2 linked regions of the Endozoicomonas gorgoniicola genome follow. The protein of the gene in region 2 binds, or shares a complex with, the protein of the main gene of each other region. Links are inferred from orthologs where the notes say so. Each region holds a gene or a part of one and is shown on either strand. Other genes may lie near its edges.

The links.
Region 1: the proteins of trxA (region 2) and trxB are in contact, whole or in part, in a crystal structure (PDB 1F6M), measured with the Escherichia coli proteins. The link is inferred for Endozoicomonas gorgoniicola from one-to-one orthologs.

Annotation. Positions count from the first base shown.
Region 1 is NZ_JAPFCC010000001.1:152,880-158,087, reverse strand. What follows is about bases 1,264-4,260. They hold trxB (thioredoxin-disulfide reductase), read left to right. Parts: upstream 1,264-2,279; coding sequence 2,280-3,242; downstream 3,243-4,260. Other genes in these bases: zapE (cell division protein ZapE), read left to right, coding at 4,106-4,260; NX722_RS00675 (YhcB family protein), read right to left, coding at 3,290-3,808; NX722_RS00685 (hypothetical protein), read right to left, coding at 1,721-1,942; NX722_RS00690 (ISL3 family transposase), read right to left, coding at 1,264-1,669. In the rest of the region: sulfate transporter CysZ, read right to left, coding at 1-271; more of NX722_RS00690, read right to left, coding at 467-1,263; more of zapE, read left to right, coding at 4,261-5,208.
Region 2 is NZ_JAPFCC010000001.1:4,936,264-4,939,376, reverse strand. What follows is about bases 397-3,113. They hold trxA (thioredoxin TrxA), read right to left. Parts: upstream 2,059-3,113; coding sequence 1,735-2,058; downstream 397-1,734. Other genes in these bases: ppx (exopolyphosphatase), read left to right, coding at 2,257-3,113; rho (transcription termination factor Rho), read right to left, coding at 397-1,227. Also shown: more of rho, read right to left, coding at 1-396. UniProt on the Escherichia coli protein: Participates in various redox reactions through the reversible oxidation of its active center dithiol to a disulfide and catalyzes dithiol-disulfide exchange reactions.

The DNA of each region.
Region 1 (5,208 bases), 4.8 Mb from region 2 along the record:
GAATCGTAAAGGTAAAGAAAACCACACCCAGCACCGCCATGGACAACAAAGGCCAGAGCAGGTATTCCAGAAAGGACAGCCAGGAGGGTATCCAGCCGAACAGGTCTTCCATCCAGATGCCAAACTGCCGGAAGGTCAGATAAATCAGTCCGCCAAACACCAGCAGGTTAATCATCATCGGAAGCAGAACAAACCAGCGAATGGCCGGGTCTGGCAATTGCTTCAGACCTTCCAGAAAATACCCGGAACCTCTGGTAACGGACTCATTCATGCTTTCAACTCTATGATTCGTTATTGGAATGCCGCATGCCTGGTGCTGACAAGCGTTATATCCATGCATGCTTTTTAGCGCTTAGCTGCACTAGCCCACCAGTATAACGAATTAGAGTGGGTTGCGCGCAGCGGCAACTTTATCTTGTTGTTGAACCCTTTTTTTGAACAAGGGGCTCTTTTACAGGTTGGCTGATCATTTTACAGCCTCCTGCCTGATTTTAAGATAGAGGTAATCAAGATCATTGTAGCCACAAGCTTTGTAGATAATCCGTTTGATGACTCCATTGAAAGCTTCAATCTTCGCGCTGGTTATACGATGATGGCAGTACGACAGCAAGCCCTCTCTTGCCCTGTCCAAGCCCTTAGCAAACCTCTTAAGTTCTGCAATTCCGGTTTCTTTTGCTAACTCTATCCATCTATCCAGAAACTTGCCGGCACACGCTTTGTACGTGTACGTCCATAGCTGTTTGAGCATGTCTTTCAGGATGTAAGCCTGATTGAGATCCTCGTTCATGCTCAAGAGCTCTTTCAGACTGCTTTCTCGCTTTGGAGTCAGGTTCTCAGGGTTCATGAACAGGTTGAACCGCTGACCCTTGATAAAGGGCTTGTTCTCTTCTTCAGCCTGACGCCACTCCCTGCGCCTTATCTGATCTATCACATCATTATAATTGGCAATAATGTGAAACTTGTCGTATACAATATCCGCATTGGGCAAGTGCTCTTTCACCGAAGCCTGATAGCTGCCACCACGGTCTATGCCAACACACTCGATGCTCGCTTTTTGCTCTTCAGTCAGGCTGCTCAAGAACTCATCCAGAGTCTCTTTTCGCTTGCCTTCACCAAGGAAGAGGGTTTCTCCTGAGTCGGCGTTAAGAACAACGGTAAGATACTGATGGCCTTTGCCAATGGATTTTTCGTCAATGAGCAGAGCGCGAATACCGTCACGCTTTGGAGCTGGAAGCATTCTCAGCAGCATCTCTTTATCCCAACGACGGGCAGTACCACCGGATATAGCAATGAATTCAGGCACCTTGTCGCAGGGCATATAGCGACATAAATGGCTGACGTGTCGTTTAAGGCGATCGGTTGCCTGAGCCTTGGGAGTTAAACCAGGAATAGTAACGGTTTCAATATTGTTGCAGTGTGAGCAGCGGCCCTGAAAAGCTGTGAAGAGAAGATTTACCTGTAGAACTCCCAGTGGTAAATCCTGGACACACCGATCTTTTGTCTTCATTTGTCCCATAGGGGTTTCACATTGACTGCATTTCTCGTGCTGAATTCGGCCATCCCTGCGGAGATAGACAAAAGCTTGTTTGACTTCCCAATCAATATCAATCTGCTCGATTACCCAGCCGGGAAATGCGAACATAGGACGTAGTGAGGGTGTTGTACACATGTCTGATCCTTCAGAAATTTTGATCTGTTCAAATCAATCTTTCCTGAAAGGCTATTTCTGTTGCAACCCCTCATTTTCCATCAGCCAACCTGTAAAAGCCCCGAACAAGGGGCTTGGCTTTTCCGGATTGATAATGTGGAAAGTAAGCACCAGGGGGATATACAATTTTTCAAGCCAGCCACTTGAACCAATACATGAATATTCCTTTAGTTTTGGAGAGGCAGGATGCATTTTTCTGTCGTCAATACGTCTAGCGGTACTCAGTTCAGGCATAAAGCTTCCAGCAATACGTTTGTGTGCCAGCGCCATGAAGAAACAGAAAACTCCCTTACCCTATCGCTTATACAGGAAGGCGAGAATGAAAGAGCAGGGACTACCTTACCTGGCGCGGGCAACTTGATATAGTCCTTGGTCTGCTCGCAAAAAAATTAACTCTGCTTTTTGATTTTTAGTCTTATATTCACTGGTTCTGATCCTGACCAGTGTTATTATTGTTTTCTGTTTTCAAGCTTTCAGCTTTCGATTTTTTCCGACCAGATTTTTTCGACTGTTAGTTTCAAGAATACTTGCGCTGACATCTGCAGGATGCCGCATTCCAAGGAGTATAAAAATGAGCGAAGCTAAACCTTCTCCAAGACACTGCCGCCTGCTTATTCTCGGGTCAGGCCCCGCCGGATATACCGCTGCGGTTTATGCCGCCCGCGCCAACCTTGAGCCGGTCATTATTACCGGTATGCAGCAGGGCGGCCAGCTAACGACAACCACAGATGTGGATAACTGGCCAGGGGGCTCTGAAGGCTTGCAGGGGCCGGGTCTGATGGTAGATATGGAAGCACATGCCAAGCGTTTTGGCACAGAAATCGTATTCGATCATATTGAAGAAGTCGACTTCAGCAAAAAACCTTACACCCTGAAAGGCAGCAACACCTACACCTGCGACGCCCTGATTATTGCCACCGGTGCCAGCGCCCGTTATCTGGGACTGGACAGTGAAGACGCTTTCAAGGGCAAAGGCGTGTCGGCCTGTGCCACCTGTGATGGTTTCTTCTACAAGAATAAGGATGTTGTTGTTGTCGGTGGTGGTAACACAGCGGTTGAGGAAGCGCTGTATCTGTCCAACATTGCCAGAACAGTGACCGTGATTCATCGCCGTCAGGGCTTCCGGGCAGAAAAAATTCTGCAGAATAAAATGATGGACCGGGTAGAGAACGGCAACATGCGTCTGGTACTGGACTCAGTACTGGAAGAAGTGCTGGGTGATGACATGGGCGTCACCGGTGTACGGGTTAAAAACGTACTGACCGGAGAGACACAGGACATTGACGCCCTCGGTTGCTTTATTGCCATCGGCCACTCACCAAACACCGGCATTTTTGACGGACAGCTGGCGATGAAAGACGGTTACATCATTGTCGGCAGCGGTCTGGAAGGCAATGCCACCCTGACATCAAAAGAAGGTGTGTTTGCGGCAGGAGATGTTATGGACCACGTTTATCGTCAGGCCATCACATCCGCCGGAACCGGCTGTATGGCAGCTCTGGATGCGGAGAAGTATCTGGATTCTATGGCTTAAAGGCATACCCAAAACGCGAGAGCAGGATTTCCTGCTCTCGCCTGTCATTAAATAGCCTGTTTCTCTTCAGCCGCCGGGTTAACAGGTTCGACCTCTACCGCTGGTGCGGCGGGTTTATCTTCCGGTTTCACACTAAACTCTTCAGACAGGGTTCCCTTTTCATCCGGAGCCTGCTTTGTAGCATAGTCCTTTGGTTGCTCCACCGCCTTTGGGCGCTCGGTCCTGCGCTTGGTAACCTTTCCAGACAACAAGGCATTGCTGCTCAGCAGTGCGTCACTTAAACGATTTTTTACTGCTTCATCTTCACACAGATTTTCTGCACCATTCGCCATGTGTTCATGAACATCACGATAGCTGTCAGTCAGCTTGTTGATAAGGTGTGCAGTGGTACCAAAATGATCAGACACCTTGCTCTGATAATCTTTGAAGTCGTTCTGCAGTTCATCCAGCTGGTTCTGCAGCTTGCCCCGTTCAGACTTAGGCCCGGCCAGCAGATGGTAAAGCAAAGCCCCTGCCAGCATTCCCCCCAGAAACGCCAGACTCCCTACAAACCAAAGTACATTCATATCTTCCACAGTATTGCCTCAATGGTACGTTCTGGCTTCGTCTGCCTATGACTCAGATAATGCTCATTGTTCAACGAGAAACCACTCCCCGATCCTGAAAGCCAGTTTTGCTTACGTTATATTTTTTCCATGCCAAAGTATACATAGGTCGGGTGGTTCTTACGCGGGTTACCCTCTCTTTACCTGTTCTTGCGGTTGCTGCCTCAACGGCATAACGGTACATTGACCAGCAACTGGATCATCACCAGAAGCTATAACAACCAATAACGTTTGCCAGACCTGACAATGAAAAGCAGCATGACTCCGCAGGAACGCTACCAGCGAGACCTGAAACGCGACGACTTTATGCCGGACCCTGCCCAGCTGGAGGCGGTTAAGCAGTTACAAAACCTCTACGACCGACTGATGGCCACTCCGTCACCATCATGGCTGCAACGTCTTAATCCATTCACATCAAAGCACAAAACACCGGTTCCGGGGCTGTATTTCTGGGGCGGTGTCGGGCGCGGCAAAACCTACCTGATGGATACATTTTTTGACTGCCTGCCCTTTCAGCAGAAAATGCGCATGCACTTTCATCATTTTATGCGCAGAGTGCATTCTGAATTAACAGGACTGGAAGGCGAAAAGAACCCGCTGGAAAAAGTGGCGGAGAAGCTGGCTGGCGAAACCCGGATTATCTGCTTCGATGAATTCTTTGTGTCCGATATTACCGACGCCATGATTCTGGGCGGACTGTTTGAACAACTGTTCCTTCGGGGTGTGACACTGGTAGCCACCTCCAATGTCGAACCAGACCAGCTCTACAAAGATGGCCTGCAACGCGCCCGTTTTTTACCTGCCATTGCACTATTAAAAGAACACACACAGGTCGTTAATGTGGATGGCGGCGTTGACTACCGCCTACGTTTGCTGGAGCAGGCTGAAACCTGGCACTACCCTCTGAATGAACAGACCAGTACGCGACTGACAGATGCTTTCGCCTCGCTGGCCGCCGATTTCAACCATGCAACAGGTAATCAGCCTGTTACGATTGCTGGCCGGGAAATCCCCTGCAAACACAGCTGCGAAGACCTTGCATGGTTTACCTTTACAGCCTTATGTGACGGCCCCCGCAGCCAGAATGATTATATTGAACTTGCCTGCCTGTTTCAGACAGTGATACTTGAAGGCATTCCACAAATGAACGCCAGCAAAGACGATCAGGCGCGCCGCTTTATCAACCTCATCGACGAGTTTTATGATCGCCATGTCAAGCTGATTGTCTCTGCTGAAGTACCGTTACCAGAACTGTACGCCGAAGGCAGACTGAGTTTTGAGTTTAAGCGTACCCTCAGCCGCCTGCAGGAAATGCAGTCGAGAGAATACCTGACACAGCCCCATCGGTCAGTCGTCGTTTA
Region 2 (3,113 bases):
ATTGGTCTTGGTGTGCTTCATACGATCCAGCAGGAATTCAACGGCCTGTATTTCATCCATTGGGTGCAGGATTTTACGCAGAATCCACATGCGCTGCAGCTCTTCTTCCGTGGTCAGCAGGTCTTCACGACGAGTACCGGACTTGTTAATACCGATAGCCGGGAACACACGCTTTTCAGCGATGCGACGGTCGAGGTTCAGTTCCATGTTACCGGTACCTTTAAATTCCTCGAAGATCACTTCGTCCATCTTGGAGCCGGTATCCACCAGTGCGGTGGCTACGATGGTCAGGCTGCCGCCTTCTTCAATGTTACGGGCAGCACCAAAGAAACGCTTCGGACGTTCCAGGGCATGGGCATCCACACCACCGGTCAGAACCTTGCCGGAAGATGGAATGACGGTGTTGTAAGCACGTGCCAGACGGGTAATGGAGTCGAGCAGAATGACAACGTCTTTCTTGTGCTCAACCAGTCGCTTGGCTTTCTCCAGTACCATTTCGGCCACCTGAACGTGACGTGATGGTGGTTCGTCAAACGTGGACGCGACCACTTCTCCACGAACAGAACGTGCCATCTCTGTCACTTCCTCAGGACGTTCGTCGATCAGCAGTACAATCAGGTGACATTCAGGGTTGTTACGGGTGATGTTGGCTGCAATATTTTGCAGCATCAGGGTTTTACCGGCTTTTGGCGGAGATACGATCAGACCGCGCTGACCTTTGCCGATTGGGGAGACCAGATCAATAATTCGACCGGTCAGGTCTTCTGTAGAACCGTTACCCATTTCCATCACCAGACGATCCTGCGGGAACAATGGCGTCAGGTTTTCAAACAGAATTTTATTGCGGGCATTTTCAGGCTGATCAAAGTTAATTTCGTTAACTTTCAGCAGCGCGAAATAACGCTCACCTTCTTTTGGCGGGCGAATTTTACCCGAGATGCTGTCGCCGGTTCTCAGGTTAAAACGGCGGATCTGGCTTGGGGATACGTAAATATCATCAGGGCCTGCCAGATAGGAACTGTCGGCAGATCGCAGGAAGCCAAAGCCGTCCTGGAGGATTTCCAGAACGCCTTCGCCAAAGATGTCTTCCCCGCTGCGGGCATGGCGCTTGAGGATAGAGAATATTACGTCCTGCTTTCGTGAACGGGCGAGGTTGTCCAGGCCCATTTCATTGGCTTTTGCCAGAAGCTCAGGAACAGATTGTTTCTTTAGTTCGGTAAGATGCATAACAGTTTGAGAACGTTATATTGAAAGGTAGTGGCCGTCGTAGTTGCAGGAAAATCAGGTATTATTGAGATTATTATTTTAAGGATCGCTTAATGCCAATCCCTGCGAAAGCTGTTTACAGCCTTTCAGCTACAGCCCGATGTTTAGGTCATGTACTTGAATTAAGTGAGTGTTGGCTCGAAAGAATTCAAAACAAGCCCGGCCGGAAATAATTCTATTGACTGTCATTGTACCAATTTATCAATCGTTGGCGTCTGACATGTGTCACTCCAACAGTCTATATCCTTTTCTGGAAAATAATCAAGAACTAGTGTCTCGTCAACTTTAAATAGGTTTTATTATTCTTTTTTCTGCTCAGTACGTTGAAAGGTCTGTCTGAGTTGCATTGACGAACGTAGCGCAATGATGAAAGTAGCGCAATGCTGGTGCAGGCATCAGGCAGACCGCCGGATGAAAATACCAAAATAACATCCGGCCATTTCTGGCTTGCCTGTTCCCTGAAAAGGATCAGAGGTTACTGTCCAGAAATGCAGTCAGCTGAGATTTGGACAGAGCGCCGACTTTAGTCGCTTCTACATTGCCGCCCTTGAACAGCATCAGGGTCGGGATACCGCGCACGCCATATTTGGGTGGAGTGGCTTCGTTTTCGTCGATGTTCAGTTTGCAGATCTTCAACTTGCCGTCGTAGTCCTGGGCAATTTCATCCAGAACCGGTGCAATCATTTTGCAGGGGCCGCACCACTCTGCCCAGTAGTCGACCAGTACCGGTCCGTCAGCCTTCAGTACGTCCTCTTCGAAGGAAGCGTCTGTCACATTGACAATATCGCTCATGGAATGGGTCTCCTAGCCATTTGCATTCAGTTTCGAAATCATAGCAAACGGTCTGCCTGAGAAACAATTGTTCGAATTTTTAAATTTGCATGGTTTTGCAGGATCAGCCAGGAATTAATGATCTGTTATGTGAGACAAGCCGCCTTCTGTTATGCTGAGTCCGGCTTTCAAGTAAACACACCCTTGCAGTAAAGGATCATGAGAGAAATCGGTCAAAGTGAGACAGACGGCCAGCCTTTGGTAGCGGCTATTGATCTGGGGTCTAACAGTTTCCATATGATTGTGGCCCGGGTCGACCAGGGAGAAATCCGGCCTGTGGAACGGTTGGGCGAGAAAGTTCAGCTAGCCGCCGGGCTGGCAAAAGATGGCAGTTTGTCTGATGCAGCCATGGAGCGTGGACTTAACTGTCTGGCACAGTTTGCCCAGTACATGAAAGGCAGAACGTTTCAGGCCATCAGAATTGTTGGCACCAATGCGCTGAGAAAAGCCAGAAACAGCGACGAATTTGTTCGACGTGCCGCAAAAATTTTGCCTTATCCCATTGAAATCATTGCCGGGCGCGAAGAAGCGCGACTGATTTATCTGGGGGTTGCCCAGACTCAGGCTGATGATAATGATCGCAGACTGGTGGTGGATATTGGCGGTGGCAGTACCGAACTGATCGTTGGTGAGCGCTTTGAACCCCGGCTGCTTGAGAGCTTGCACATGGGGTGTGTGACGTTCAATGACCGCTTTTTTTCCGGTGGGCATTTGTCGCCGGAACGTTTCCAGTCAGCTTATTATGCCGCCCGACTGGAACTGTTGAATATAGAGAAAACGTATCGGGAGCTTAGCTGGGAAGATGCTGTGGGGTCCTCAGGGTCTATTCGTACGGTCAGCAGTATCCTTCAGGCAATGGGCGAAGGGGATGTTATTACCCGGGAACGACTGAATAAACTGAAACATGATCTGCTGGTATTCAACCGCACAGATCGTATCCGCTTTTCCGGACTGAAGCCCGAACGGCAGACGATTTTCCCTGCAGGCCTGGCGATTTTAATCGCCTGTTTTGATGC